Regions from separate parts of the Zhurongbacter thermophilus genome, predicted to be linked through region 2. Evidence: riboswitches for the same ligand, from Rfam matches in the RefSeq annotation. Region 2 holds a riboswitch; the other holds the start of a gene.

Region 1 (15,234 bases), 470 kb from region 2:
CTCTTCTGGTACTCTAAAAAATGCAAGTAGTGTAGATAGGAAATCGTTTTGTTTTTCTAGTTGTGTTTTTAGTGAACGTTCATTTTCATATAGATATGTCAATTCTTCTTGTTGAGCCATAAGCTGTTCGCTCATAGCGGTTAGCTCTTCTCTGGCAGCCATAAGTTCATTCATCTGGTATTCCAGCTGATTTCTTTGGTCTTCCTTTTCTTTAATCAGGGTGCGTAATCTCCTAGTAGCATTTGTTAACTGTATGTGATAGGCAAAACCTACACTGATAATACCTATAACCGCTAATAGGATGTAGTAAAGCAATTTGCTTCTAGAAAATGTTTGTTCTTCTTGTCCGAACCATTTGCTGTTGATTTCTGCCAGTATTCCTTTTTCGGACATTTCCTTGATGATTTCATCAATTTTGTAGGCTAAGTCTTCATGATTTTTATTGATGGCTATAGCATGCCATTTATGACCTCCTGGAAAATCTATGGGTAGTGGATACACTTGACTACTGGCATCTTTAAAGTAGTTATCTAAGTAAAATTTGACAATGTACTCATACCCCATGAGAAGGTCAATCTTGTTTTCGAGTAAAGCTTTTATGGCCTCTTCTACGCTAGGATACTCCTTGATAAAAAGTGAAGGAAAATTTGACCTTACATATGATTCTGCAGATGAGTTTTCAAGTACACCTATTGTTAAAGGGGATACTGGGTTTTTTAAGTCGTCGATGGATTTGATATATTTATGTTTTATTGTGTACATTTTATATGTCAATATGTGGAGTGGCATAGTGAAATAATACTTTTTCTTCCGTTCTGGGGTTATGCTCAGCCCCATAATGACCTGTATCTTATCTTCATCGAACATTTTCATGATCGTGGGACCAGCTTCCACTATAGCTTCAGCATGATATCCCTCTTTTTCCAGTTCTTTTTTGATGTAATTGTATATGTCTACATAAAAACCTTTTACTTTTCCATCTTTGTCTTTCCATGAATATGGAGGAAAGTCCTTATCAATACCGAAATAGACGGTTTGTCTTTCTGGTTCTGCGTAGGTTGCGGGAGTAAGAAAACCTAAATAAACAGCTAACAATGCAAGTATGATGTACAGTAGTAGCCACTTTTTCTTCTTCACCAGTCTTCCTCCCTGTATACAGGTAGTGTCATAGAGTATTATATCAAGGGGGTGATATTTTGAGAGTAGAAATTAAGGACCATACAGCTGATGCTTTACTTGCAGTTGAGGGACATTCTTTAGAGGAAATTATAGAGGGATTTATCATTGGTTTGTCAGACTATGTCTGGGGAAATACAGATTGCGATGATGTGAATATTGTTATTTCCCTATCAGGTGATGGCCCTGATATGACCTTTGCGTTGGTATCTCTTCTTTCAGATCTTTTGTATCTTATAGAAACAGACAATATAAAAGTTGTTTCTCTTGAAGATATTGCTTATAGCCGTCGAAATAGTTTGGTAAATATAACTGTAAGGATTAAAGCTTGTAAGGGGAAACATCCCACTGGTGAAGATGTTAAAGCTGTATCTTTCTCAATGAGGTGGGACGTCTCTGTTATATTAGATTTGTGAGGTGAAGTATATGAAAGGTCTCAAAGAGTTAAATAAGTTTGTGTATGAAATACCAAGAGAAGGTGGTATGCGTGTCCCTGCACGACTTTATGTATCTTCAAGATTGTTGGAGGCTGTAGAAGATGGTGCTATTACACAGCTAAAGAATGTTGCTACTCTTCCAGGTATTGTAAAGTATGCTATTGGTATGCCAGACATCCACTGGGGTTATGGGTTTCCTATAGGTGGTGTAGCGGCCTTTGATGTTAATGATGGTGTTATTACCCCTGGTGGTATAGGTTTTGATATTAACTGCGGTGTAAGGTTGATGCTAACCCCTTTAACTTGGTCTGATTTGCAGAGCAAGTTGGATCGGGTTCTTACGGCTATCTTTAATTCTGTCCCTGCAGGCGTAGGTGCCGAGAGCGATTTGAAATTAAAACGGGTTGATATGGAACGAGTACTAAGATTCGGTGCTAGATGGGCTGTGGAAAATGATATGGGACTGTCGGAGGATTTGGATAGGACAGAAAATCGCGGTGAGATGATAGAAGCCGATCCTGATGAGATTTCTGGAAAAGCCTTTGATAGAGGAAAAAAGCAACTAGGAACATTGGGGGCAGGCAATCACTTTATAGAAATTCAAGTAGTTGAAGATATTTTTATGCCAGATATTGCCCGTCAGTGGGGACTGTATGCCGATCAAGTTGTTGTGATGATACACACAGGCTCTCGTGGTTTAGGACATCAAGTTGCCACTGACTGGATTAAGACGGTGGCATATGCTATGAAGAAGTACGGCATAAAGGTACCAGATCCACAGCTTGCAGCTGTTCCTTATTCATCAAAGGAAGGTATGGCATATTTCTCTGCTATGGCTGCTGCTGCAAACTTTGCATGGGCAAACAGGCAGATTATCATGCATAGAGTGAGAAAGGCATTTGTTAAGACATTGGGTATTGCGTACGATGAAATGCCTCTCCTTTACGATGTAGCCCACAATATAGGAAAGATTGAAAAGCATGTTGTTGATGGCGCTGATAAGCTGCTCGTGGTTCATCGCAAAGGAGCTACTAGGGCGTTCCCTGCTGGTAGGGAAGAGCTATCAGATGTGTATAAAGAGACAGGTCACCCTGTACTCATTCCAGGTGATATGGGCTCTGGTTCCTATGTGCTTGTTCCTACGGAGAAGGCCCTTGAAGAAACCTTTGGCTCTTCAGCCCATGGAGCCGGTAGAGTGCTTTCTCGTAGGCAGGCATTAAAGAGGCATAAGGGGACAGATATTATTTCCCAGCTTGAAGAAAGGGGCATACTTGTAAAGTCTGCTTCTAAGAGAACAGTGGCCGAAGAGGCTCCCGATGCTTACAAAGATGTAGATGAGGTGGTCAATGTTATAGATAGGGTTGGGATTGCTCGAAAAGTTAGTAGACAGATACCTAAGGGTGTTGTGAAAGGATAAAGGAGGTGATACCATGCTGAAGTTTGATTTTTCAGGACTTTTAAAAGAAAATATTGGTGAGCATGGTGTATCGCTTGAAAATATGAAGAGCGATACAGATTTGATGAACAGGTATATTGAAGAAGTTTGGCAGGAAGCACCTGGTTTTACAAGACTTCCATATGAAGATGTATCGTACATCGAAGAAGCATTAAAGCCTTTTAAGGAATACAACTTTGATGATGTATTGGTGCTTGGCATCGGTGGTTCTGCTCTTGGTACTATAGCCACAAGGGATGCAATAAAGGGTGTTTATTACAACGGTTTACCCAAAGATGAGAGAGATGGATATCCAAGATTATGGGTGCCCGATAACGTAGATCCTTACTATGTAGGAAAACTTCTTCATATGCTTAATCCTCAAAAAACTCTTGTTATTGTCATCAGCAAATCGGGGAGAACTGCTGAAACTGCTGCTGAGTATCTCATAGCCAGAAAGTGGCTGGAAGATGCCGGTGTTTCTCTGAAAAAGCATCTCATATTTATAACTGACCCTGAAAAAGGTGTGCTAAGAAAGATAGGCAGTGCCGAGGGAATTACCATGTTTGATATACCTCCTGATGTTGGTGGTAGATTTTCCGTGCTGACTCCAGTTGGGCTTGTGCCACTTTACATGGTTGGTGTAGATATAAAAGCTCTGGTAGATGGTGCTAAGACTATGGCAGAGCGCACCAAGAAACCATTTATGGAAAACCCTGCTGCACTTATAGCATATACTCATATGTATCTATTTAAAAAGGGTAAGAACATGGCTGTGATGTTTGCGTATTCCAATAATCTTGCCAATGTTGCCGATTGGTATAGACAGCTGTGGGCAGAGTCACTTGGTAAGAGGTATACCCTTGATGGTAGAGAGGTATTTACAGGGCAGACTCCTATTAAGGCTATTGGTACCACCGACCAGCATTCACAGGTTCAACTTTACAATGAAGGTCCCTTTGATAAAGTTATTACATTTCTAAGGGTTGAGGACTTCGGGATAGATATCCAGATACCCAAGGACATTCACGAAGATATCACCGATCTTGATTATCTCAAAGGTAAAACCCTTAAAGAGCTGATACTGGCTGAGCAATTTGCCACATACCTTGCCATTACAGACAACGGTAGACCAGCGATGCAAGTTATCTTCCCTAAAATAGACGAGGAGCATATAGGTCAGTTCTTCTTTGTATACGAATTTGCAACTGCACTGGCAGGAAAGATTCTCAATATTAATCCTTATGACCAGCCCGGTGTTGAGGCAGGCAAAAACGCCACATATGCCCTTATGGGTAGGGAAGGATATGAAAAACTTGCACAGCAGATAAAAAGCAGGCTAGGGGAGATGAAGGTGTTTGAGCTGTAAGTATTTTAGAGCACAGCGGTGGAATAGGTTTAAAGAAAGCATGAAAAGACCTGCTATCGTTGTTGTTGATATGCAGATGTGGTTTACACATGTTGGTTCTCCTTTGTATTTTTCTGAAGCCGACCGTGTTGCCGATAAGATAGCTTCTTTTCTTGAAGATATTAGTGGTTGTGATGAGGTGCCTGTGATTTTCACTAAGCATGTGGATATGGAAAATGGTCCTATGCACCGTTGGTGGGGGAATGTACTTGATGAATACTCACCCTATGCCGATATAGATAGACGCTTCCAAGGATTTGCCAAATATGTTGTCAAGAAGTCTACCTATGATGCCTTTTACAACACCCTCCTTGACGATATTCTTGTCAAGGAGAGTATTGATACACTGATTATTCTTGGTGTAAGAACACATCTGTGTGTTGATACAACGGCCCGCAGTGCATTTGTTAGAGGATACCATGTTGTTGTGCCATGCGATGGGGTAGCCGATAAGCCCCACGATGTGCATGAGTGTGCTTTAAAAAATCTGGCGTATGGCATTGCCCATATACCGCCCCTTGATGAGGTAAGAAGGTGGCTGGGGATAGTGTTATAGCACTATCCCCAGCTCTTTGATGTATTTGTAGCCTCCTTCTAAATCCAGCTCACTTTCCTTGACATATCGCAATATGAACTGACCACAATTTGAACCGACGAGGTTTTCTTCTGTATCTCCAACAGATAATATGACATCGTACCCATACTCTTTTAGTTTATCTACAAAGTCTTTGTGCTTCATAGGAAGCCCTGTTTCAAGGTCTATGTCATTGGTCATATGATTTTTCTTAGCACTTACAGTGGGATTGATAGGTGTAATCTTAATGAGGAAGATATCAGGTGAGAAGTATTCTCTAATTACCTCTGCGTCGGCCTTGTTTTCCTGTGCCAATGCAAAGTTTAGCGTGATTTTTAAGCCACCCTCATCGTAGAACTCTCTGCCGAAATCTGCTATTTTCTCAAAGTCCCACTTCTTTATGGGTATAATTTCATTTCTCTGATTTGTGTCTGTAGAGTGAATGGAAAACTGCATCTGGAAATTGTGTGGAAAGTGCTCTTTTTTCACCTGAATAAGCCTTTCAAAGAATGCATCTGTTCCTATTGGTGCCACAGTTGATAGTGAGGGAAAGAAGTTATCATATTTATCTTTGAGCCACAACATGGCATCAATAACAGCCATGTTGAAAGAGGGTTCTCCCATGCGTGCAAACTGCACTTTGAATTTCTTGGTATCCGGTTTTCCGTGCCATACATCATTTACGGCGTATTCCACCTGAGAGATTAGCTCATCGGTATCTAGTTTGCCGTTGTAGAAAAATCCTGCATCGCACATCTTACAGCCAACGGGACATCCAATGAGCGATGAGATAATAACAACCCACTTGCTCTTTGCATCTCTTGTTGGTCGTGACTCAACAAATTCCACAAGGTTCCCCTTGTCGGTGTATCCAATATAAACGGTGGATACACTGCTGGGCACTTTGTGTATGATTTCCATATGTTCACCTCCGCTCTTTTATGGCTATATCCATGACGGCTTTTATGCCGTCACTTATGGCTATGGTTGTTTGTCTAAATATGCCCGATGCCACATCACCAATAAGATACAGATTCGGTGTATCTTTGGGGTATATCTTGTCGTTAGGTATTCTTCCTATGGCTATCAAGATGGCATCGGGAGAGAATGTTCCGGCTGTTGTCAGTAGTGTTGAGCTGTTGCTGTCAAGTATAGAACCTTTTACAGTTTTTACCCCACTTCTTATTGCCTCTTCTACAAGTATGGGAAGTGCCTTGGGTTTGCTTCTGTGTAGTATGGTGACATTTTTTATCCCGAGTATGTTTTTAGCCGTGAGGCTGTAGTCAAATGCAATATCCCCACCTCCAACAATCAGTAGATTATCAATGCCTGATGGTAGTAAAGAAGGGTAGTAGTAAACATGCTTGAAGTTCAGAGGGAGTGTCTTGGGAATGGTGCCTGTGGCCCCTATAACATACTGACAGGTATAGCTCCCTTTGTCTGTTTCTATGAGATAGGAATTGTTGTTGTACTTTATGCTTAATACTTCTTCTTTATGGTAGGCTATGCTCCATCTATTAAGATGTTTGGTGAAAATGTGCTGAAGATATTTACCACTGATACCGTTTGGGAAATACAATGTGTTTTCTACACGATAAGCCTCTCTGATAAGACCTCCTGGTGTATCTTTTTCAAATGCAAGGAAAGATAAGTTATACCTTTTTAGCATGACAGATGCCGCAATTCCCCCTGGTCCCATCCCTATAACGCATACTTTATGCATAACACGACGATTATAACAAAAAAGGGATGGTCTACAGACCATCCCCATTATGCTCATATATTGACTGTTAGTCTTTGTACAAGAGGTACATTGACAATATGACAAGCACTGTACCAAGTATCATATTCCATGTAATATGTTCTCCTAAAATAAGCCATGCAAGAGTTCCTGCTACTACAGGTTTCAAGAAAAACACTGTGGTGCTTCTATGAACTCCGGCCAGTTCCATGCCTTTAAAATATAGTATGTATCCTATGCCTGTTATGACAATACCTATCCATAAAAGGGCAATCAAGACTTTTGTATTGGTATACATAGCCGGTACAATTATTGGTTCTTTTCTTAGAAGCATCACAATAAGATAGGTTATTGTTGCCCACACGAATGTAAAAAAGATATTAGTGTATTTGCTAACTTCATGATTTTTCATCTTTGACAGTACGGAGTAAAGTGAGAATATAATTGCGGCAAATAGAACTAGGGTAAGTCCCCACCAGTCTACATGTTTAACCCCAATAATTTTATGAGCCGATATTGTTGCTATACCTACAATACCCAAAATAACGGCATGCCATAGATATTTGCCTCCCTTTTCCTTGGCTATTGTATGTCCAAAGATGACAGTAAAGATAGGGTTTGCAGAAAATATTAAGCTTGCCAACGCCGCAGATCCTAAAACAGATATTGATTCGACTAATGCGAGGAGTGATATGCTTACAAGAATGCCTAACTCGGCGAAGTGTAAATGATCTTTAAAAGTTAAGTTGTCTTGTTTGAAGTTATTTAGCATGAAGGGAAGCAATATTAATGCTGCTATACCAAATTTGGCAAGATTTACATGAGTGGCATCAACGCCACTACCTGTCAGGGCAATCTTGGAGGCAACTTCGTTAGAGCCAAATATAATTGCTGTAATGATGAAAAATATATACCCCATCAGGGTTTTATTCATCTTTCGAGAACCTCCTTAAGTATTAATGGTATTTCGCTGGGTATATGGGCAACACGACCTCCTGCATTTTTTATTGCTTTTTCTTTAGCCTCGATGGTATCTGCTTCTCCAGACACTATGGCACCGGCATGTCCCATGCGTTTACCCTTAGGTGCTGTTCTACCGGCAAAGTATGCCACAACGGGCTTAGTAAATTCACTTTTGATATACTGAGCTGCATCTATTTCGCTACTTCCTCCAATTTCACCTAGTATGACCACGGCTTCTGTTTCTGAATCGCACTGAAATCGTCTTAGTGCTTCTACCATTGTCATTCCTATAATGGGGTCTCCACCTAAGCCAACAGCTGTTGATACTCCAAGTCCACTATCACTAATAAGCGATGATATTTCATACATCAGTGTTCCGCTGCGAGATAGGATACCCACTTTTCCCTTTTTAAATACATGGCCTGGCATGATACCGAGTTTTGTTTCACCGGGATTAATGATACCGGGACAGTTGGGACCAATGACTGTGGCACATTGTCTTCTTGCCACTTCCATAATATGTAAGGCATCATTCACGGGGACATGTTCGGTAATAATGACGACAAGCTTAATACCATTTTTTAAAGCTTCCAGTGCTGCATCTTTGACAAAGGGACCAGGTACAAAGATGATAGAGGCATCTATGTCATGATTATTGACAGCTTCCTCTACAGTATCATAGACAGGTACCCCATGTACTTCAAGACCACCTTTACCGGGAGTAACCCCTGCCACAATCTTGGTTCCATAATCGAGCATTAGCTTTGTATGATAAGAGCCGTATCTTCCAGTAATACCTTGAACAAGCACTGTCGTGTTTTTATCTACTAAAATTCCCATTATTGTCCCCTCCTTTCATAGGCAATTTCCACAGCTTTCTTGGCTGCTTTTTCCATGTTCATGTACGCCTTAATGCCGTTGTCGGCAAGTATTTTTCTACCAATATCGTCGTTGGTGCCTATAAGACGTACGACAACAGGAGGGGCATCTGGAGTCTTCTTTAGAAACTCTACAATGGCCTTGGCTATTTCATCACATTTGGTTATTCCACCAAAGATGTTCATGAATATAGACCTTATACCTTGTTTCTTATTGAGTATTTCTAGGGCTTTAACCGTCTTGTCTTTGGTCGCTCCACCACCAAGGTCCATAAAGGATGCCGGCCTACCGCCAAAGTATGTGATAAGGTCCATACTGGCCATAACAATACCAGCTCCACACCCAACAACGCCAATATCTCCATCAAGTTCTACAAATGCGATACCTGCTTCTTCGGCCTCTTTTTCTAACTGTGTCTTTTCTTCATCTTCGGCAGATGGTAGCTCAGGATGCCTATATAGGGCATTGTCATCTATGATAACGACGGAATCAAGAGCCATAAGTTTACCATCTACTCTTGCCAATGGGTTTATCTCAGCAAGTAGGGCATCTTTTTCTCTAAATAGCCTGTAAAGTTTGGCGGCAATGTCTGCCAGGGCTGGCATATCTTCTTTGGGAAACCCCAGTTTTTTGGCGACTTCTCGGATCTCAAAGGGCATTAGCTCAAGTGTGGTGTAGGGATGGAATGTAATAATCTTATCTGGTGATGTCTTAGCCAGCTCTTCAATGTCTACACCGCCTGCTTCGCTAATAATAACCACTGGTGCCTTTGCCCTTCTGTCAAGGGTGATACCAAGGTAGTATTCCCTTTCCACATTGACCTTAGGGGCAATAAGCACTTTCCTAACAGCTTTGCCCTTGATTTTCTTGTGGAGAAGTTCGTCAACGACTTTTTTCAGTTCATCGAAGTCCTTGGCAAAGAGAACTCCACCGGCCTTTCCTCTGCCTCCTACAAGAACTTGTGCTTTGACAACGACGGGGAATGTTAGGGCGTTTTTAATGTAGACGAGCTCTTCAACAGAAGAGACAAGATGATAAGGTGGATGGGGAATACCATACTTAGAGAAGAGGTCCATGCCTTGATACTCATGTAGTTTCATAAACTACACCTCCCTTACCCTCGCTCAGGAGGGTTATTTGTCTTGCAGATGGCAGGTTTCCCGGCTTCCGGATCGTCCTTAGGCTTCGCCTTCCCAGGATACCTCCCAGTGGCATGTTGAAGCCCTTGTCCCCGGTCACGGTGGCGAGTCCGCCGCGGATTTTCACCGCGTTCCCTTTTACATCACCATCTGCAAATACTTTATTCATTATAAATTGCATAAATGGGTAGGTCAAGAACTTTTATATGTCTTCATAACATAAGGAAGATATACAATTACTATATACAGGTAATATAAGGAGGAGGGAGACTATGGGTGGTTATTATATGCTTGTTTTACATACCCATCTTCCGTGGGTAAAAAAGGCCGGCAAGTGGCCTTTTGGGGAAGAGTGGCTTTATGAAGCGATATTTGATTCTTATATTCCGTTATTGATGACATTTAAAAAACTTTCTGAAGAAGATGTTCCATATAAGGTTGCTGTTAATATAACTCCTGTTGTTGCTGAAATGCTCGAAGATACTTATCTTCAAAATGAGGCATTTGATTATATAGAGGATCTTATAGATAGGGCAGAAAGTGATGTTAAAACTAGAGATATGCCCTATAGGGAACTGGCTCGTTTCTGGCTAGATCATTTTACAAGGCTTAGAGATTTTTATCTTGATATAGACAAAGATGTTGTTGGGGCATTTCGGGAGCTGGAAGAAAAAGGCCATATAGAGTTATTCACATCTGCTGCTACCCATGGTTTTCTTCCCCTGCTTGGGACAGATGGTTCTATTAATTTACAGGTTGGTGTAGGAGTTCAGAGTTTTCAAGATAGAGTTGGTAGAAGACCTAAAGGATTTTGGATGCCTGAATGTGCTTATAGGCCTAAAGAATATGCTATCCAAGGAGATAAGGTTGTTGAGAGACCGGGAATAGAATACTTTTTGGAGAAACATAATGTAGCATTTACTATTATTGACCATAGAGCACTAAGAATAGACCGTATTGCTATAGAAAATGGTTATATGCCTTCTGTGCCTGAAGGAGAGTATCTCAGTATGCAACCCTATTACCTTGCCGATTCTTCTGTTGTTGCATTTCCGCGACATGGAAGGCTGTCTGAACAGGTATGGTCTGCAGGTATAGGATATCCTGGTGATGGTGATTATCTTGAATTTCACAAAAGGGACAGTGAAACGGGATTGAGATACTGGCGTATTACGGATAAGAATTTTGATCTGGGCTATAAAGATGTGTATCATCCCGAGTGGGCAGATGGAAAACTTCGGCTCCATGCTAAAGATTTTGTTTCAAAGGTGGAAGATGTACTTTGGGAGTATGAAAAGAAATATGGTGCAGGTGGCTATGTTCTAACAGCCTTTGATACCGAGCTTTTTGGACATTGGTGGTTTGAAGGACCCAAATTTCTTTATCATATGATTAAGTCTATGGTTTCTAGTGGTATAGATGTGGTCTCACCTTCAGATTACTTGGAAAGAAGCGAAGTTGGGGCTCGTGTGTATCTACCCAGAAATTCCTGGGGTTACATGGGGACATTCTGGGTTTGGAATAACGATAAGGTGGCATGGATGTGGAAACCCCTTTATGAAAGTGAAATATTGGTGAAAAAGGCCCTTATGGAAGGTAAAAAAGATAAGAGAATAATTAGACAGATGTTAAGAGAGCTTCTTATTCTACAGGCCAGTGATTGGCAGTTTCTTATTACCACGGGAGGAGCCGTTCATTATGCCAAAGATAGATTTATGCTTCATAAGGAAAGGACCGATACACTAGCAAATGTTCTTCTGGGTAAAGCAGAGATTGACGAAGATACTCTGGCCATGTGGGAAGACGAAGATAGCCTTTTTGAAGAGATAGACGAAAATCTATATTTGGAGGTGTAGCCCTGTGGGAAACGTATATTTTATACTTGGCATACACAACCATCAACCCACAGGTAACTTTGACCATGTTTTTCAGTGGGCATATGATCATGCATATAAACCATTTTTAGAGGTGCTGAAGCAGTATCCGGAGATAAAAATATCTATACATCATTCTGGTCCACTTGTGGATTGGCTTTTGGCGAAACATATTGATTATATTGAGGAGTATAGAAAACTTGCATCTGAAGGTAGAGTAGAGATTATGGGAGGAGCTTACTATGAGCCTATCCTTCCCATTATTCCCGATGAAGATAAGATGGGCCAATTGTTGCTCATGAAGAAAAAGATGAAAGAGATATTAAACTATAATCCTGTTGGGGTATGGGTGCCTGAAAGGGTATGGGAACCATATCTTCCGAAATTTATTGCCGGAGCTGGCTATAAATATGTTGTTCTTGATGATGTTCACTTTCTGTACGCAGGTCTAAAAGAAGAAGACCTCACATGGTTTTATGCCACTGAGGATAGTGGGAAAGTTGTTATGGCTTTCCCTGATCTTCAAATTCTTAGGTATATGATTCCGTTCCATACAGTGGAGAATATAGAACACTATTTTCGCTCGTTTGCAGACAGAGATGAAGATGTCATATTGGTAATGGCCGATGACGGTGAGAAATTTGGCGTTTGGCCAGGTACATATAAGCATGTGTATGAAGAAGGATGGCTCCACAGATTCTTTGAAATGCTCACTCGTCTTATGGAAGAGGATTGGTTCCATATGATAACCTTTGAGAAGGCTGTGGACCACTTTAGACCTAAAGGTAAGGTGTATATGCCAACGGCCTCTTACATAGAGATGACCGAATGGGTGTTACCACCGGATATGTCTAAAGAATTTGAGGCCCTTATCAAAGAAAGACAAGATATCAAGGCATATCTTCGTGGTGGTCACTGGCGCATGTTTTTCTCAAAGTATTACGAATCTAACCTTATGAAATCGCGTATGTTAGAAGCGAGCAAGGTTGTTTCTTCTACCGATGATGCCGAGAGAAAAGAGTCGGCCAAGATGTATCTATACAGAGGGCAAACGAACTGTGCATACTGGCACGGAGTATTTGGGGGGTTGTATTTACCTCATCTTAGAAGGGCAATATATGAAAACCTTATTAAGGCAGAGATGGAGGCATTAGGAGACAGTAAACGTATAGAAGTAATAGAAAAGGATTTTGACAGCGATGGATATCCGGAAGTTATTGTTCGTAGACCAGAACTCTTTGCCGTCGTAGATACAGAACATGGTGCTCTTATAGAGCTTGATTTCTATGCAAAGGCAGAAAATCTTATCAATGTTATGAGTAGATATAAAGAGGCATATCATGATAAAGTTTATGAGGCGGTATCCCCCGATGAGCTTGACGGTACGAAGACAATCCATGAAGTTGTTCTGGCCAAGGAAAAAGACCTTGCCAAATACCTTGTGTATGATAAATGGCACTACATGGCATTTCTTGATTTTGTAGGTAATTATGAACCAAATGCTTTCTTCAGGGGAGAAGTGAACGAGCTTCCCTATACTTATAATAGGTGGCATATATCCGATATTGGTGCGGTATTTTCTTCTGTAATAGGTCGTAAATATATTCGTATTCTTGAAGATGGCGTAGATGTGTCTTACGATATGTCAGAAAATATAACAGTGCTTGTTCCGATAGCATTTTACGATCCTTCTATTACTGTAAACATTGATGGGCTGTCCCATCCTGTTTCTTCTGTTTTAGATATTCACAAATCATCAATATTTGTTGAGGTGCCATTCTTAGGTATCAAACATATATTTATGACAGATGGTGAAATCATAGGATCTTATCCTATCTTTACTGTTTCCAACTCTGAAGCCGGATTTGAAAAGGTGTATCAGGGAACGGTTTTCGTTATAAAAATAAAGACTGGCAGCATAAAGTGGGGGGTGACTGAAATATGAAAAAGTTATATCTAGCGTTTGTTTGGCATCATCATCAGCCATATTATCGTGATCCAGAGAGAGATTTGTTTATCGTACCGTGGACACGACTCCATGCCACAAAAGATTACTACACTTTGGCAAGGGATATATCCCGATACGACAATTTGCGCATGACTATAAACTTTGTGCCATCACTACTTCTTCAGATGAAGGAGTATACAGAAGATGGTATTGTTGATGAGTGGCTTGAGGTTTTACGTAGAAAGTCTTCAGGTTGGAGTTGGGGAGACAGGAGATTTATGGTAAAGAACTTCTTCCGTGTCAATAAAGATAGAATATTTCCACTTCTTCCTAGATACAGCGAATTGTGGAACTACATTGTGGACAGAGGTGAGGACACAGCTCTTCGTGAATGGTCTTTGCAGGAGTTTAGGGATTTGGCTGTGCTTTTCCATATAGCATGGATAGACCCTGATACATGGGAGGAAAATCCTGAGCTAAAAGCTCTTGTTGATAAGGGTAGAGAATATACAGATGAAGACATTGATAAGCTTATTGATATTATCTTTGATATTATGAAAAAGGTTGTACCTATACATAAGCAGTTATGGGAAGAAGGTAAGATAGAAATTATATATTCTCCTTTCTTCCACCCGATACTCCCTTTACTAATTGATAACTATAAAGCACGTACGACACTACCATTTTCTCGCTTGCCACTGTTTAGATTCTCTTATCCTGAGGATGCACGATGGCATGTTCAGAATGCCCAGTCGTTAACCAAGGAAACATGGGGTAAAATTCCTGAAGGTATGTGGCCCTCTGAACAAGCCGTTTCTACCCGTACACTGTCTATTCTTGCTGAAGAAGGTGTTAGGTGGGTTGTTACAGATGAAGAGATTTTGGCAAAGACTCTTCATATGCCCCCCTTTAGAAGAGATTCTGCAGGTGTTGTAGATCATCCGAAGATGCTTTATAGGCCATACAAGCTAATATCTGGTGGTAGGTCTATTTATGTGTTCTTCAGAGATAGAGTACTGTCGGACCTCATAGGATTTGAATATCCCAGATGGGAAGATGGAGATGCAGCAGCTAAAGATTTTATGGAAAAACTGTACAACATTTATTCTCGTCTTGAAAAAGAAGATGGTGACTTTATCATTACTGTTGCACTTGACGGTGAAAACTGTTGGGAGCATTATCCTGAGAATGGTCGTAAATTTAGAAAGGCACTCTTTGATATGCTTAGTAGGGAAAATTGGATAGAGACCATTACCCCGGGGGCATTTATGAAAGAAAGTGATATGAGACCTGAAGAGATCGATAGAATATACAGTGGTTCTTGGATATTTGCCACATTCCACACATGGATAGGTGATCCCATGAAGAATATGGCTTGGGATTACTTGTCGTGGGTTAGAAGAGACTTTGAATGGATGCTCAAGCGTGGTTGGGGTGATACAGATAAAGCCCATTTCTATCTTATGGCTGCTGAGGGTTCTGATTGGTTCTGGTGGTATGGAGAGCCTCACCATGCTGAAGAGGAGAGAGATTATGATGCCCTCTTTAGATCTTATCTAAAGTCTGTCTATAGGTATATGCTTGCTGAACCACCAGAATTTCTGGATATATCAATATATGATAGGGTGTGATAAACATGACAGTAGGAGAGTTAGAGAAA
Region 2 (15,234 bases):
TACATCGCCTGCTATTTTACCAGAAAAGTATAACATATCAAAGCCCAAAGACACCTATATACTCAGTAAAAGGTATACCAAATACCTTCTCAAACGCCGATTGTAAAAACATATCTGTCTTACCCGTGTATATTATTTTACCATCTTTTATACCTACTGCAAAGTGGCTCACAGCCTTCACAAATTCTATATCGTGGGAGGTAAAAATAACTTGATGTTTTTCACTAAGAAGACGAATAATATCCACAAGCATATATCGATGATACGGGTCAAGAAATGATGTAGGCTCATCAAGAAGAATAACCTTGGGGCTTTGAAGCATAACCATCGCTGTTAAAACAAGCTGTCTCTCTCCTGAAGACAGAGTAGAAAACAATCTATCCTTAAGGTGGGTAATACCTAACGTATTCATTACATCGTAGGCCTGTCGAATGATATTTCGAGGGTACCCACCTATAGGTTTCATATATCTGTACATACCGGCCATAATAACATCTATTACTGGAACAGACGCAGCATATGCCCTATCGGGAAAAAGCACACCGACAAGAGAGGCTCTTTCTTTGGCCGACAGGCGATGAATATTTTTTCCATCAATAAGCACTTTTCCAGTATGAGGTCTATAAATGCCAACAATTGTCTTTAACAAGGTTGTTTTTCCAGAACCATTTGGCCCCACAATGGCAAGAGGATACATATCACCCTCAAGATTTAAGGAAATATCGTGAAGCACCTGCTTATCTTTTTTGTATCCAAATGATACATTTTTCAGGATAAGACTCACAACCATTCACCACGCACAACAAGGTATAAGAAAAACACACCACCAACAACAGAGGTGAATACACCAATAGGGATCTCCATAGGGTACATAACACCTCTGCTTAAGAAATCCCCCACTACAAGTAAAATGGCACCTATCTCCATGGACAAAAGCAGTTTAGATAAGTGTTTGTCTCCTACCATTAAACGGGCAAGGTGTGGAGCCATGAGTCCAACAAAAGACACAATACCATAGAATGCAGCAACAAAGGCTGCAGCAAGGGATGCTAATACAAGATATATAAGTCTATAAACAAAGACATTAACACCTACACCATGTGCTACTTCATCACCTATAAGCATAATATCCAGAACCCTATGGGTCGATACAATAACTATGAAAACGAAGATAAGAACAATGCTTTGAAGCAATACCTTTTTTCCATCGGCCATGGCAAAGCTTCCCATAAGCCACGCCAAGATATTATGTAATGAATCATTCCACATAATAAGAACAAGTGTAATACCTGCAGATACCAATGATGAAATGACAACACCTGAAAGAACAATCTTTAACCGATTGCCCCTACCTAAGACATACGAAAATGCAAATGACAAGATAGCAAACACAAATGCATAAAGCCATACGGGACCAGAAAGATGAAAACGATAGGCTATCACGGCTCCTAAAGATGCACCGGCGGAAACACCAAGAAGATAAGGGTCAACAAGGGGATTCATGAGTGTAGTTTGATAGAGTGTTCCACCTATGGCAAGAAGCATACCAGAAATGGCAGCAGCAAATACCCTTTGAAGGCGAAATATAGCTATTTTATCGGTGATATTAAAGGAAGCACCAGATAACCATTTAATAAATACATCAATGGCAGCATACGGAGAGATATAAATAGCCTGCCCAGGCTTTATGCTACTATAAGAAACAGCCAGTAGCATGGTAAAAAGGAGGAGGACAAAGCCTCCTCCTATCAGTGCTATTTGCCTATAATTTTTCATGGTAGCAGGAGGTAGATTTCTCTATAATCTCCATTCCATACAACATCTTTAATACCCATGCAGTTTAAAACATCTCTTAGACGGATATATATACCCGTATTATCAGTCTTTACTTTGCATGTTTTACCCTTATAAACAACAAAATCAGAACCTATCTCTACTCCTAATATCTTTTCCGCACCATCTTTGGAAATATATGTGCGTCCTTCCTCGGCATTAAGATACACGGCGACAGCCCCGTTATCATCTCCCAGCTCATGCTTGTAATACGCCTTGGCATAGACTCTATCGTTAAGACCTATAGCAACAACTTCCTTGTTAAATGTTGTCGGTTGAACAATATGGGCCAGCTGAACAAGACCATAAACAATGCGAGGTCCTGGTCTGAACACCCAATCATCATTGACATAATAGACATTTCCATTTTTTACGGCCTTTAGGTCTTTCCAAGGAAATTCATTAAGAAATGCAGGTCTTCCTGCATATGCCATGGAATTTTTCGGCATGATGATAATATCTGGATCGTTCTGCAAAAGATATTCCGGGTTTACCATAGGCCAAGGGCTCTGAAGATCGGAAGCAATATTATTAACCTTGATATCCTCTAACATTTGACCAATAAATGTTGTCTTGTTTGTGGACATAATAGGGTTATACCATAACACAAAGAATACCTTTTTGTCCTGATGATTACCGGTGAATGCCCTAACGGCCCTTTCTATAGCTTCCACCTTAAATGCAACACCCTGAGCATTTCTGTATAGACCTGTTACAATACCTACCTTACGGATATCATTGGCTATATCTTTCAGAGAGTGAGGATCAAGCACCATCACAGGAAGCTGGGCAGCAAGCTTGTCAAACAGTTGTTTAGGGAAAGATTTAGCAGAGATAACAAGGTCAGGTCTAAGACTAATAATCTTCTCATAACTCGGTGTAGAAAAGCCACCTATGCTTGGTATTTTCTTCACCTCAGGCGGATAGTTATCAAAGTCTGTACGACCGACAACACGATCACCCGCGCCAATGGCAAACAAAATCTCAGTGATAGATGGAGCTGTAGACACAATACGCTTAGGGGTTTTGTAGAGTCTCACCACTCTACCTACATCATCAACAACCACTGCAGAGTACACATTGGTGATAAATAGAGAAGAAACAAGAAGCAAAGATAACAAGAAAATAGCCAGCTTTCTCTTCATAGCTAGCACCTCCTTTTAAAATTTGGTGGAGGTCCCCGGTTTACCCCCACGCGAGGCTTCCGCGGCATGGCAAGGCAGGTCTCCTGACTCAGGGCATACCCTTGTCGCCTTCCCGGGTTTCCCCAGTGGCATATTGACAAGGGCTTTTAACCCCTCACAGTTGCGGGGCAGTGCCGGATTTTCACCGGCTTCCCTATTAAGCCTCACGGCACCTTGCCATGGCTTGGTTATACAAAACATATATTAACCTAAATTGTGCCTAACAACAAATTTATCTCCAACAGTATCCTTAATATGTCTCATGAGACTCATAAGTGATTTGGTTCTAAATGGAGAAGACAGTGGGTCAAGCTTCATAAGAAATACATCTTCTCCCTCTTTGTCTTCTGGACGAATCCATATATAGAATGATTGGAAAAACCCCTTATCTATAGTGTAACTACGAAGCAATATTTCTCTATCTCTATAAAATACTTCTCTAACACCATAGCCTTTATCGGCAGCAGGTCTATAATTGAAACCTTCTAAAGACTTCATATCACCAAGAAGCTCTTTCCACGGCTTTTTTATTAGAGCATGTGGCATATAGTCAGCCCCCTTTATAAACAATCTTTCATAATCATCTGCATAATCCTTATCCTTGACAACTCTTACCAAGAATATATCTCTACCCTCTGCAAGCCATTTCTGTTCATACTTTGTCTGAACTCTACGGCTGGGATTTTTTTCTAGCTTTATAGAAAAAACACCAATTTTTTCAGCATTTTCCCGTGCTTCTTCAGCATACCAGTCAACATCTGTCATAAGTTCAAAATATCCCCCAACCTTTAGCACACGGGCAAGTACATGCCAAAAATCTTCCCTAACAACCCTTCGTTTGGCATGCTTTTTTTTAGGCCAAGGCACAGGAAAGTTCATATACACACCATCTACTGAGTTTGGTGCAAAAAATTCTGCAAGACCTAAAACACCATCAAAGAGGAGCATTTTCACATTATTTCTTTGCTCTCTTTGAAGCCGATATGCAGATTTTAGAAGTGATGTCATTGACACCTCAAATCCTACAATAAGAGCATTGGGGAAAGCTTTAGATAGTGTCAGCAAATATTCTCCCCTACCAAATCCCAACTCAACAAATAATGATGTAGCATCAGGCTTCATCATATGCCAAGGAATAGGCATGGGCATGTACTGAGGCTTTAGATACAGATGGTGTGGTGGAAAGTTCATAACATCCCCTCCTACAACTATCAAATGTTAGTAATAGTAGTAAATTCTATCAGAATAAAATTTATACCTAATAGGCCTATGATTTCTCACAACCAGACCTATCCACAAGCCTGCTACAAATCCTCCAACATGTGCCCAGTATGCAACAGGACTCATAACGTCTACAATACCACTAACAAGCTGAAGAAGTATCCAGTAGAAAAGATACCAATAAGCAGAAATATAAACAATAACAGGGAAAATACCAATAATCAACAGAGTTTCAATAGGCGATGCTGGGAAAAATATCATATAAGCCCCAAGCACACCAGAAATAGCAGCGGAACCGCCAATAAGAGGCATTGTGCTTGTGGGAAACACCAATGCATGCATTAACATACCAACTGCCGATGCAAAAAGGTAAAATAAAAGATATATATGATGTCCCATAACATCTTCTACATTATCCCCAAATACATATAAAAACCACATATTTCCAATAATGTGCATCCACCCACCATGAAGGAATGTTGAGATAAGTATCATTGATAATATTCCCCATATATCAAATACCTTCACCATATACCAAAATTTAGCAGGCACAAACGCGTGTGTTTGTATGAATGCCTGAAGGGCATCAGCAGGCATGGATAGTTCAAAGAAAAAAGCAAGAAAGGACACCAGTATTATGACATAAGTCATAACTGGTGCCCTGCGGGTGGGGTTAATATCCCTCAGCGGTAGCAGAAACATTATTTATTCCTCCAATCTCCTGTAGAATGGGGAATGTAACTAACACTGGGTCGACGGCTAGAAGGCTGAGGATAAAACTTCATCAGCATGTATACCTCAGTAGGTACATCGGTGCTAATCTTGATTCCATCTCCTCCATGCTGGGGTTTCAATATCTCGTTAAGAGTTTCCTTAAACAGTGGATAATCGTGAGTCCAAGTACCCTGAGAAAGGATGTCAGCTATTCTCTCTGCATCATCCTCCGTATAATGCTCGAGGAGCATTTCTTTGACAAACTCTTTGACCTGCTTTAAGGCTTTTCTTGACATATCAGCCTTAATCAGCGTGGCATCGTCTACTTTATCTGCCCCTTTCTCCTCTACTGCTTTGACAATAGATGCAGCAGGTTCAGTTCCAAGCTGAGGATCTACTGGACCCAAGACGGCATTTTCATCCATAATAATTTCATCTGCAGCAAGGGCTATTAGGGTTCCACCAGACATAGCATAGTGTGGAACAATAACCCTGGTAGGGGCCTTATGTCTCTTTAGGGCCTTAGCAATCTGCTCTGCAGCAAGCACAAGGCCTCCCGGGGTATGAATAATAAGGTCTATAGGAACATCATCGGGTGTAGAACGAATGGCGGAAAGTACAGCCTCGGAATCGTCAATATTGATGAAACGGGAAATAGGTAAACCAAAGAAGGAAATAGTCTCTTGTCGATGAATAAGGGTAATAACCCTACTCTTCCTTTTTTTCTCAAGTCTTGCCAACAGTATATTGCGCATATTCTGCAAATGCCACTGTTGCATAGCGGGCTCCATGAGCATAAAGATAAATAGAAGCCACCACAACATACTCATAAAATCCATTTTCATCACCTCCACAAGTATTCTATCTGTCTACTACCAGATTAATATCGTGATTTATAATTTAAGCGAGAGGAGGTGCTTGTATGGCATTTTTATATTTGGTTTCGCCTTCTGAAAGGCTAACCCCTGCTTATCATAGGTTTGCACGTATAAAAGAAACAGAAGACATTAGTATTTTCCAAGCCAAGGGCAGAGTACTAGCCAAAGATATTTACAGCTCAGAAAACATTCCACCATTACCCCGTTCCACAGTAGATGGATATGCTGTCAAATCAGAAGACACAATGGGGGCTTCACCTGAAACACCTGCAATGCTCCTTAAGATAGGAGAAATCCACATTAGTGAACTCCCCAAAGAGAAAATAGCACCAGGCCAGACGATGTACATTCCCACAGGTGGAATACTGCCTGAAGGGGCAGACGCAGTAGAAATGATTGAATACACTGAAGAAATACCACCATATGTAGAAATGTATCGCAGTGTAGCACCCGGTGAAAATACCGTACAACCGGGTGAGGATATAAAGGAAGGTATGCTTCTTATCTCTAAGGGAACAAAACTTCACGCCAGACACATAGGGCTTCTCGCGTATGCCGGTATTACAACAGTTACAGTGTATAGAAAACCCAAAATAGCCATCTTCTCAACAGGAGATGAGATTGTTCCACCAGATACCAAGCCCGGGCCTGGCAAAATGCGTGATGCCAACAGACCTATGCTCAAGTCCTTGTTTGCAGATATGGGAGAAATCCTCAATGTCTCCCCGACCATTATTCCCGACGAACGAGAAGCAATGGAAAAAGCCTTAAAAGAAGCTTTGGAGACAGCCGACATTGTCATGCTATCGGGTGGTTCTTCGGCCGGCACAAGAGACCTTGTTGTTTCTGTCATAGAAAGTATGTCTAAAAGTGAAATACTGTTTCATGGTCTGCGTATTAGTCCCGGGAAACCTACCATAGTGGCTGTTGCTGGCGGAAAACCGATATTGGGACTTCCCGGGCACCCTGCCTCATGCTTTGTATCGGCCAAACTCATAGGTACAAACATTGTAGAATATATATCAGGCAGCGATAGACAAACACCCTTTGTCTTTATACGAGGGGTTATGAAAACAGAGGTTTACAGCAAACCCGGTATAGAAGAATATCTCAGGGTAAAATTAGATTTCTCAACATCACCACCTACTGTTGAACCAATGATTACCCAATCAGGAATAACATATACGCTTGCAATGGCAGATGGTCTTGCAAGAATACCACCAGAAAAAGAAGGGCTATCTGCTGGTGAGGAAGTTGAGGTGATGTTACTGTGAAAAAATTTCATAATACGACCCCATGGGATAATGTGCTATCTCTTGTAGAAAACACGTTAAAGTCTATGCTTAAGCCCCAAATAGAAGAAATACCAGTAAAAGAGGCTATTGGTAGAGTATCTGCACGAGAAGTATGGGCAAAGCGTAACGTACCTCACTTCCTTGCAGCTGCAGTGGATGGCTATGCTGTGAAAAGTGACAGATTTAAAGAGGCACATACGGCAAACCCCATAAGGGTTGCCAAAGATAGTGTCCGGTATGTCAATACAGGAGATCCTGTCTACTTTCCCGAAGAAGATGCCGTATATATGCAAGAAGATGTTTTAGAAGATGGAGAGTTCTTAGTATTCCACAAGAGTATATCTGTCGGCAAGGGAATTCGCTTCCTTGGGGAAGATGTCATCAAAAACGATCTTATTGTGTGGAGAAACACATATCTTCTCCCAGAGCACATAGCCCTTATGAGAGCAGCTGGTGTAAAGACAGTAGAAGTCTACAAACCTATAAGCGTCACTATCATACCCACGGGTGAGGAAATGAAGGCCCCAGAAGGGGATCTCAAAGAGGGAGATTTACCAGAGACAAGTAGTCTCATGGTAGCCCAGTATGTTGAAAGGTTTGGAGGAACAGTATCCAAGATATACTCCCCTGTTCCCAATGATATAGATAAGCTATCTCAGGCACTAAAAGATGGTTTGCAAAATGCAGATATCGTATTATTTATTGGTGGCTCTTCAAGGGGAAAACATGACCTTATAGCTCCACTGATAGAAAATATGGGCACTCTACTTGTTCACGGCATACGTATAAGACCATCAAAACCCACAATAATAGGTATAGTAGAAAACAAACCTGTTATAGGACTGCCAGGATATCCAACAGCTACATACTATATACTTCAACATATAGTGAAACCTTTAATAGAAGTATTTATGCCCAAAGACAAAGAAATACCTCATCAAACTGAAAAGGCAACTCTCAGCGTGCATGTGCCATCACCTGGCGGTGTAGCAGAACTACTCCGTATTGTCGTAGGCAAAGCTCACGATGAAAAAAACCATGCTATTACACTAGGTAGTGGCTCCAGTAAGCTATTTCCCATTACCATGGCCAATGCACATTTGTTTATACCAGAGGGCAGTGAAGGATATAAAGCAGGTGAAGAAGTTGAGATTATTAAGGTCAAAGGTGGACATCCTCTTCTGGCAATGGCAAGTGATGATATGGCATTTAAATTGCTTCTATCTCTGCTAAGGGAGAAAAACATACTCGTATCCTACGCCAAAAAAGGTTCACTTGGCTCTATTGGAGCATTTAATAAAGGACAGGTGTACTTGGCAGGTGCCCATCTGCTTGATCCACAAACGGGTCAGTACAATAAACCCTTTATAAAGAAACCTGCCAAACTTATACTGATGGCAAAGCGAGAGCAAGGATTTATTGTCCAAAAAGGCAATCCGAAAAATATATCGTCCTTTGAAGATATACGGCGAATAAAATTTGTAAACAGAGAAAAAGGTTCGGGCACACGTATGTTACTTGATTATCTTCTGGCGAAATATGGTATTTCGCCCAGCGAGATTGATGGCTACATGCTTGAACGATTCTCGCACTTACAAGTAGCCATGACCGTTGCCATAGGTATGGCAGATGCAGGACTTGGAATAAAAGCAGCTGCCGATGCTCTCGACCTTGACTTTGTACCTGTGCATACTGAGGAGTATCATATAATCATACCCGAAGGTGATGAAGCACTTGCCCAAAATATCATAGACGTGCTAAGAAGCACAAAATGGCAGGCCAAAGTGCAAGAAATTGGTGGCTATGATGTGTCTGCCAGTGGAAAGGTGGTTAAATAAATGGTAGACCCTTTAGGAAGAAAAATAGAGTATATTCGCATATCGGTTATAGACCACTGTAATTTTATGTGCAAATACTGCACAACAGGCACTCATGGATTTGAAAAGGTACCTAAAGAAGACATACTTTCGTTTGAAGACATTGCCCGCATAGCAGAAGCTGGTAAACACTTAGGTATTAACAAGATAAGACTAACAGGCGGAGAGCCTCTTGTTAGACATCCGCTTCCAAAACTTGTTTCCATGATAAAAGATGTCGGTATAGATGACATAGCCATTACCACAAATGGTTATTACCTGTCAATTTATGCAAGAGAGCTAAAAGATGCCGGTTTAACTTCAGCCAATATCAGCATAGACGCCGTAAATCCAGAAACATTTAAAAACATCACCGGCGTAGACGCTGTTCACCTTGTACTAAAGGGTATAGATGATGCCATAGATGCAGGTATTAAGGTTAAACTCAATACTGTTGTCATGAAAGACATTACCATCAAAGAGCTACCAGCCCTACTGGATCTGGCTCGTTCCCGCAATGTTCCTCTAAGATTTATAGAGCTAATGCCCAAGATAGATACGGAAACATGGAATGATATGTTCTTTAAAATCACAGACTTAAAAAAGTACATTGAAGAAAATATATCTCCTTTAACCCCTGTTGATGCCCAACTCGGTAAAGGACCAAGCACATACTACCAACTGGAGGATGGCACTATTGTAGGTTTTATAGCCTTTTTCTCTATGAACTACTGTCAGAGGTGCAATCGTATTAGAATAGACAGTAGAGGTAATATATATCCGTGCTTGTTTGCTCCGATAAAATTACCAGGACTGGACAAAATAAGAGCAGGACTGGAAGAAACAATAGAGTTTCTCAAAGAAGGGATAAAGGCAAAACCAGAACATGGTGATCCCAACGCAGCATGGAGTGTTGAAATGAGAAACATAGGAGGGTAAAAGTGTGAAGCCAACGCACATTAAAGCTGGATTACCACACATGGTAGATGTCACAGATAAGAATGTTACAGCCCGCAAGGCTACGGTATTTACAGAAGTTATACACACAGGCAGAACCATAAAAGATGTTAAAGAATCACTTGTCAAGGCTTCTTTGACTAGCACAACGGCAACGAAGCTGCTACCCCAGTTTATCCCAATGACCCACCCTATTCCATTTACATACATAGGTTCTGAGACACAAGGATTAGAAAGCGATGCATTTGAAATATATACAACTGTTAGAGCTAACTGGTACACAGGTATGGAAGTTGAAGGTTATTTAGGTAGCTTACTATATGCGCTGACATTTGCAGCACATCAAGATAGAGCATTCTACCACTTTATAATCAGGCGGAGTATGCTCCTTTATAAATCGGGCGGGAAATCAGGAACACTAAAACGACAAATAGGTAAAGTAGAAAACATTATGTTGTCTGGAACAAAAACCAAGCCATTTGTCAGCATAGGAAAGCTAGACCCTCTCTTTATTACCAATTATCCACAAATGGCAGAAAAAGATAATTCGTATCCACTTATTATTACTAATACCAATCTATATTGTGCCAAAGGATATATAGAAATAGGACCTCATGTTATGACAATAACCTACAGAGAAATAGATGATAACGGTCATTACCTTTTAATGATAGCCCCCAGATGTGACAGAGCCGTCATTAGAACAGGACATAATATCACTAGTCTGTTAATGGAGGAATAGATATGAATGGGATGGCAAGACTAAAAGCAGGTGAAAGCTTGGGCAAGCTGGTATGGCCAGATGTTGAGGATGTCATCAGCACAACACCAAAGGGTGATTTGGATACCATCCTTTCAACGGCAAAGTTCGCCGCTGAAAATGCCATTAAAAATAGATATATGCTGGCACCTTGGCTTGATGACGCCATCATCAATAGATACGATATTACATATGAACCCAAACCACATTACATCGTTTCTCATGTAAGGATTGAGGCAACACGATGTCCAGGAGTTATTGCTATATTGGCAAATATTGTATCCTTGACAACTCTTCTTGATATGTTTAAAAGTGTTACCAAGAATGTTTATATATCGGACATTATTATGTCAGGAGAAAACTATAATATCAAAGAAATTTCTGTGCTCTCACTGCCAGAAGAAGGTGTATATATCGAAGCAAAAGAGGGAGATACTTTTCCACTTACTATCAATGCAGAAGTACCAGGTGCCATTGGGCTACAATCTGTCATTGTTAAAGAATATGATATGCTTCTTATAGGTGATCTATGGCTAGAAATAGTACCTGATCCAATAGGTATGCATATGGCCAAAGCCCTTAACAATGCTTCAGGAACCATTACCGATCATGCTTTTCTCATAAGGGGGATTAGGAAATGAGTCATCACCATCATCACATACCCAGAATAGATGTAAAGGCTGGCGTTGTTGTCTGCTCTGATAGGGCTTCAAGAGGAGAATATGAGGACAAAGTCATTCCTACAGTGAAAGAAATTTTTGCAGAACTTGGATGGCAACTGATATTTACGTCTATCGTACCAGACAATATAGAAGATATAAGAAAAGCAGCAGAAGAAGGCATTAAAGCAGGTGTCCATGTGATTTTTACAGCAGGTGGTACAGGGGTATCACCTAGAGACGTTACACCAGAGGCCATAAAGCCCCTTATTGCAAAAGAACTACCCGGTATAGCCGAGTATATGCGATATATTTCGTGGTCTAAGACCCCACATGCCTTACTTTCTCGGGCGGTAGCCGGTATAAGCCAAGAAGGGGTTATCATTATCACACTACCCGGTTCACCTAAAGCATCACGGGAAATCATACCTGCCTTAAAAAATGCCATCATGCATGCTATACCTATTATTCAGGGATACAAAATTGAGTGAGGTGAGGGAAGTGAAAGAAGATATTATGCGTAAACCTGATTGGATTAAATTCCATATGCATATCACCAAGGACTATGGACATGTAAGAAATGTGCTTGGTAGATACAATCTATCAACTGTTTGTGCTGAGGCCAAATGCCCTAATAGAGGAAAATGCTATTCCGATGGCACTGCCACATTTCTTATCCTCGGCGATATCTGTACTAGGGCATGTAGATACTGTAGCGTTAAAAAGGGGAAACCAGACCCTCTTGACCCAAACGAGCCTTTGAGAGTAGCCCTCGCTTCTAAGGAGTTAGAATTATCCTTTGTTGTCATAACATCAGTTACCCGTGATGATCTACCCGATGGTGGAGCACACCACTATGCGGAGACTGTAAGAAAGGTTAAAGAGTTAACAGGTGCAAAGGTGGAAGTGCTTATTCCAGATTTTAAGGGTAATATGGAACTTGTAGATATTGTGATGAAAGCCGAACCAGATGTAATGAACCATAATATAGAGGTTGTACCAAGATTATTTAGAAGGATTAGACCCGGAGCCAATTATCAGCAATCTCTGGATATACTGAGATATGTTAAAGACCACTACCCCAATGCCGTTATAAAATCTGGCTTTATGGTAGGTCTTGGTGAGAATAAAGATGAAGTATTTAAGGTATTAAAAGATCTGTACTATGCAGGTGTTGATATCGTAACCATAGGCCAATATCTCAGACCATCTAAACATCAAATGCCTGTGCATAGATACGTTACACCAGAAGAATTTAAAGAATATGAAGAATATGGTATGTCTATAGGTATCCCCGTAGTTGTTTCTGGTCCACTAGTAAGATCATCTTACAAAGCTAAGGAGAGTTATGAGATAATAATGATGAAAAGGGGGGATACGCATGAAACTAGAAAAATATATGCCGCTGCTAATTGAGGTAAAAGACCTGCTTATGGATGAACCAGATACAGCAGGCAGAAAGGCGCTCGGTATCATCGAAAACCTACTGAGAGATTTTGCACCAGATTATGGTATTGAATATACTGGGGATATTGAAGGGGAAACACTTGTAGAAATGCTTGCTGAAAAAGGTTTTATTCGAGATGAATATTTGAAAAAATCCTTATTGGAAATATGCGACATTAAATCCTGTCTACATACATCCAAAGGCTTTTTCCTAAAACCACAGACAGCTCGATTTATCATTACTACACTTGAAATGCTTATTAAGCACAACGCCAAGGAAGCAAGACATCTTATTAGCAACCGACCAGTTATTGCCGATGTATCAGACACATTGGGTTATGCCAAGGAAGTAATGATGGAAAGGGGATTTTCTCAACTTCCTGTCATGGACGGTATTCGTATCATAGGAATGTTATCACTAAAAGGCCTTATAGGTAGGTTAGCAAACACTAATGTAGAAAGATGGGAGAACTTAAAAATTGGAGATATCAAAGAATATCTTGAAGAGGCACACATCATAAATAAGGAAACATCTGTAGATGATATTCTACAGTTCTTTAAGGAAAATCCCACAGGTATGCTCATTGTTACCGAAACAGGTCAAGAAACCAGTAGAGTTATAGGTGTTATCACAGCTTCTGACCTCATTCCACTCCTATAGCCAAAATTTGCGATAACGAACACCGTCTTTATTCTGAAAAATCTCATTAAGGGTGGGAGAGACAACTTCCACCCTTTTTTCTTTACCTACAAACCATTTTCTATTTGCGTTAAATACATCCTCTGACACGCGAAAAGACATATTGGGAATATCATTTACAAGCATGGTCTCGTAAGGAACAAGCCATACCACCCCATCTACCTCTCTGTAAAACTCTGTTAGAAAATTATAGTCATAGGCAAAAAGCCATATGTGGGAATATATATCCAACAAAGTAGATAGATCATCTGATACATTTCCTTTTATAAATAGCACTAAAGCATCGGGAGAATATTTCTTCAGAGTATATCGCAGTTTCTTCTCAGACAAAGGCCTAAACATGGGAACATCACCTATAAAGGCTACTGTAGTCATTCTGCCTATCAAAGCTGTCATTGATATATCAATCAGTCCATTTATAACCATGGCTCAAGCATCTCCTCAATAACGCTATTTGAAAGCATAATACACTCAGGACTGTCTTTTACAAATAATCTATCATCAGTAATCTGTACACACTCCATATCTATTGCCCTACTTATAAGAATGCTCCAGTTCCCTCCCAGTCTCTCCCAGCGAAAACGGCTAATACCCTCACCTATCAGTCTGAGTGCCATAAGTCCATACTCCGTCAGAAGGTCTTTTCCCTTTACCACTTCGTGTTTTCTCTGGATACTACCCTGAAGATAATCTTTTATTGTAGGCACATTTTCATATCTTACAAAGTTGACAAAACCCCATGCAGATACTCCAACTCCAACATAGAAATCCTGATACCAATACACAATATTATGTTTGCTCTCATATCCAGATAGTGCAAAGTTTGATATCTCGTAATGGTGATATCCCATATCTCCCATAAAGTTATACAACCATACCATATCTTCATATAAAATATCTTCCTCTACAGGCCCCCACTTACCACCACGAATAAGGGCATGTGCCAGCGTGCCCTCGTGTATATCCATCATATACACAGACATATGGTTTGGTTTCATTGCCACAATAGTCTTAATGTCTTTTCTAAACGACATAGATATGCCATAGGGCAGATAAGTAGGATAAATCATATCCACATTGAAATTAATACCACTACTAGCAAGATACTCGATTGCCCTGATAGAATCTTTAGCCGTATGTTTCCTGTTCCAAGCAGACAAGAGTTCATCACTGAGTGTTTGCACACCAACAGATACACGGTTGATACCCATAGATACGATATGGGAGAGCCAATCACGGGATATATCTTCAGGATTGGCCTCAACAGTAAACTCTACAGGACCTCCCCACTTGCGCACCTTTACAACAATCTTCTCAAGAAGAGAAAGGGGTAAGGCTGATGGAGTTCCTCCACCAATATATGCTGTATATAAGGTGGCATCAGGCAATGCCTGATGCCACCAGTCTATTTCTTCAAGTAGTCTATCTACATACTGCTTTTCAATATCCTCCTTAAGCAAAGGATATGAAACAAAGTCGCAATATGCACATTTGTAACGACAAAATGGAATATGAATATACAAAGATAGCCTCAATCTTTGTTGCCCCCACTATCAACTTTTAGAACCTCGAGGAATGCTTCCTGAGGTATGCTAATGCGCCCAAATTTCTTCATACGCTTCTTACCTTCTTTTTGCTTCTGGAGCAGCTTTTTCTTTCTACTAACATCTCCACCATAACATTTAGCAAGCACATCTTTTTTAAGTGGTCTGATATTCTCACGGGCAACAA

The links. A riboswitch is a leader RNA that binds a small molecule or an ion and turns the genes downstream of it on or off. The one in region 2 is predicted to bind cobalamin.
Region 1: another riboswitch for cobalamin. It lies ahead of sucC (ADP-forming succinate--CoA ligase subunit beta); the one in region 2 lies ahead of GM182_RS05040 (ABC transporter substrate-binding protein).

The regions. Positions count from the first base shown of each region.
Region 1 covers NZ_CP046447.1:541,027-556,260, forward strand. The annotation lists gene GM182_RS02445 (transporter substrate-binding domain-containing protein) at 1-1,137, opposite strand, end outside; gene GM182_RS02450 (archease) at 1,197-1,592, shown strand; gene GM182_RS02455 (RtcB family protein) at 1,603-3,030, shown strand; gene GM182_RS02460 (glucose-6-phosphate isomerase) at 3,044-4,417, shown strand; gene GM182_RS02465 (cysteine hydrolase family protein) at 4,407-5,012, shown strand; gene GM182_RS02470 (radical SAM protein) at 5,007-5,951, opposite strand; gene GM182_RS02475 (NAD(P)/FAD-dependent oxidoreductase) at 5,956-6,810, opposite strand; gene GM182_RS02480 (DMT family transporter) at 6,821-7,705, opposite strand; gene sucD (succinate--CoA ligase subunit alpha) at 7,702-8,574, opposite strand; gene sucC (ADP-forming succinate--CoA ligase subunit beta) at 8,574-9,713, opposite strand; cobalamin riboswitch at 9,747-9,918, opposite strand; gene GM182_RS02495 (1,4-alpha-glucan branching protein domain-containing protein) at 10,025-11,608, shown strand; gene GM182_RS02500 (alpha-amylase/4-alpha-glucanotransferase domain-containing protein) at 11,613-13,571, shown strand; gene GM182_RS02505 (glycoside hydrolase family 57 protein) at 13,568-15,205, shown strand; gene GM182_RS02510 (Nif3-like dinuclear metal center hexameric protein) at 15,211-15,234, shown strand, end outside.
Region 2 covers NZ_CP046447.1:1,012,338-1,027,571, forward strand. The annotation lists gene GM182_RS05030 (ABC transporter ATP-binding protein) at 38-784, opposite strand; gene GM182_RS05035 (FecCD family ABC transporter permease) at 781-1,776, opposite strand; gene GM182_RS05040 (ABC transporter substrate-binding protein) at 1,773-2,978, opposite strand; cobalamin riboswitch at 3,035-3,209, opposite strand; gene trmB (tRNA (guanosine(46)-N7)-methyltransferase TrmB) at 3,222-4,208, opposite strand; gene GM182_RS05050 (rhomboid family intramembrane serine protease) at 4,236-4,940, opposite strand; gene GM182_RS05055 (SDH family Clp fold serine proteinase) at 4,940-5,791, opposite strand; gene GM182_RS05060 (molybdopterin molybdotransferase MoeA) at 5,875-7,104, shown strand; gene GM182_RS05065 (substrate-binding domain-containing protein) at 7,101-8,963, shown strand; gene moaA (GTP 3',8-cyclase MoaA) at 8,964-9,920, shown strand; gene GM182_RS05075 (cyclic pyranopterin monophosphate synthase MoaC) at 9,925-10,680, shown strand; gene GM182_RS05080 (hypothetical protein) at 10,683-11,339, shown strand; gene GM182_RS05085 (MogA/MoaB family molybdenum cofactor biosynthesis protein) at 11,336-11,848, shown strand; gene lipA (lipoyl synthase) at 11,859-12,773, shown strand; gene GM182_RS05095 (CBS domain-containing protein) at 12,739-13,464, shown strand; gene GM182_RS05100 (hypothetical protein) at 13,459-13,929, opposite strand; gene hemW (radical SAM family heme chaperone HemW) at 13,920-15,038, opposite strand; gene lepA (translation elongation factor 4) at 15,035-15,234, opposite strand, start outside.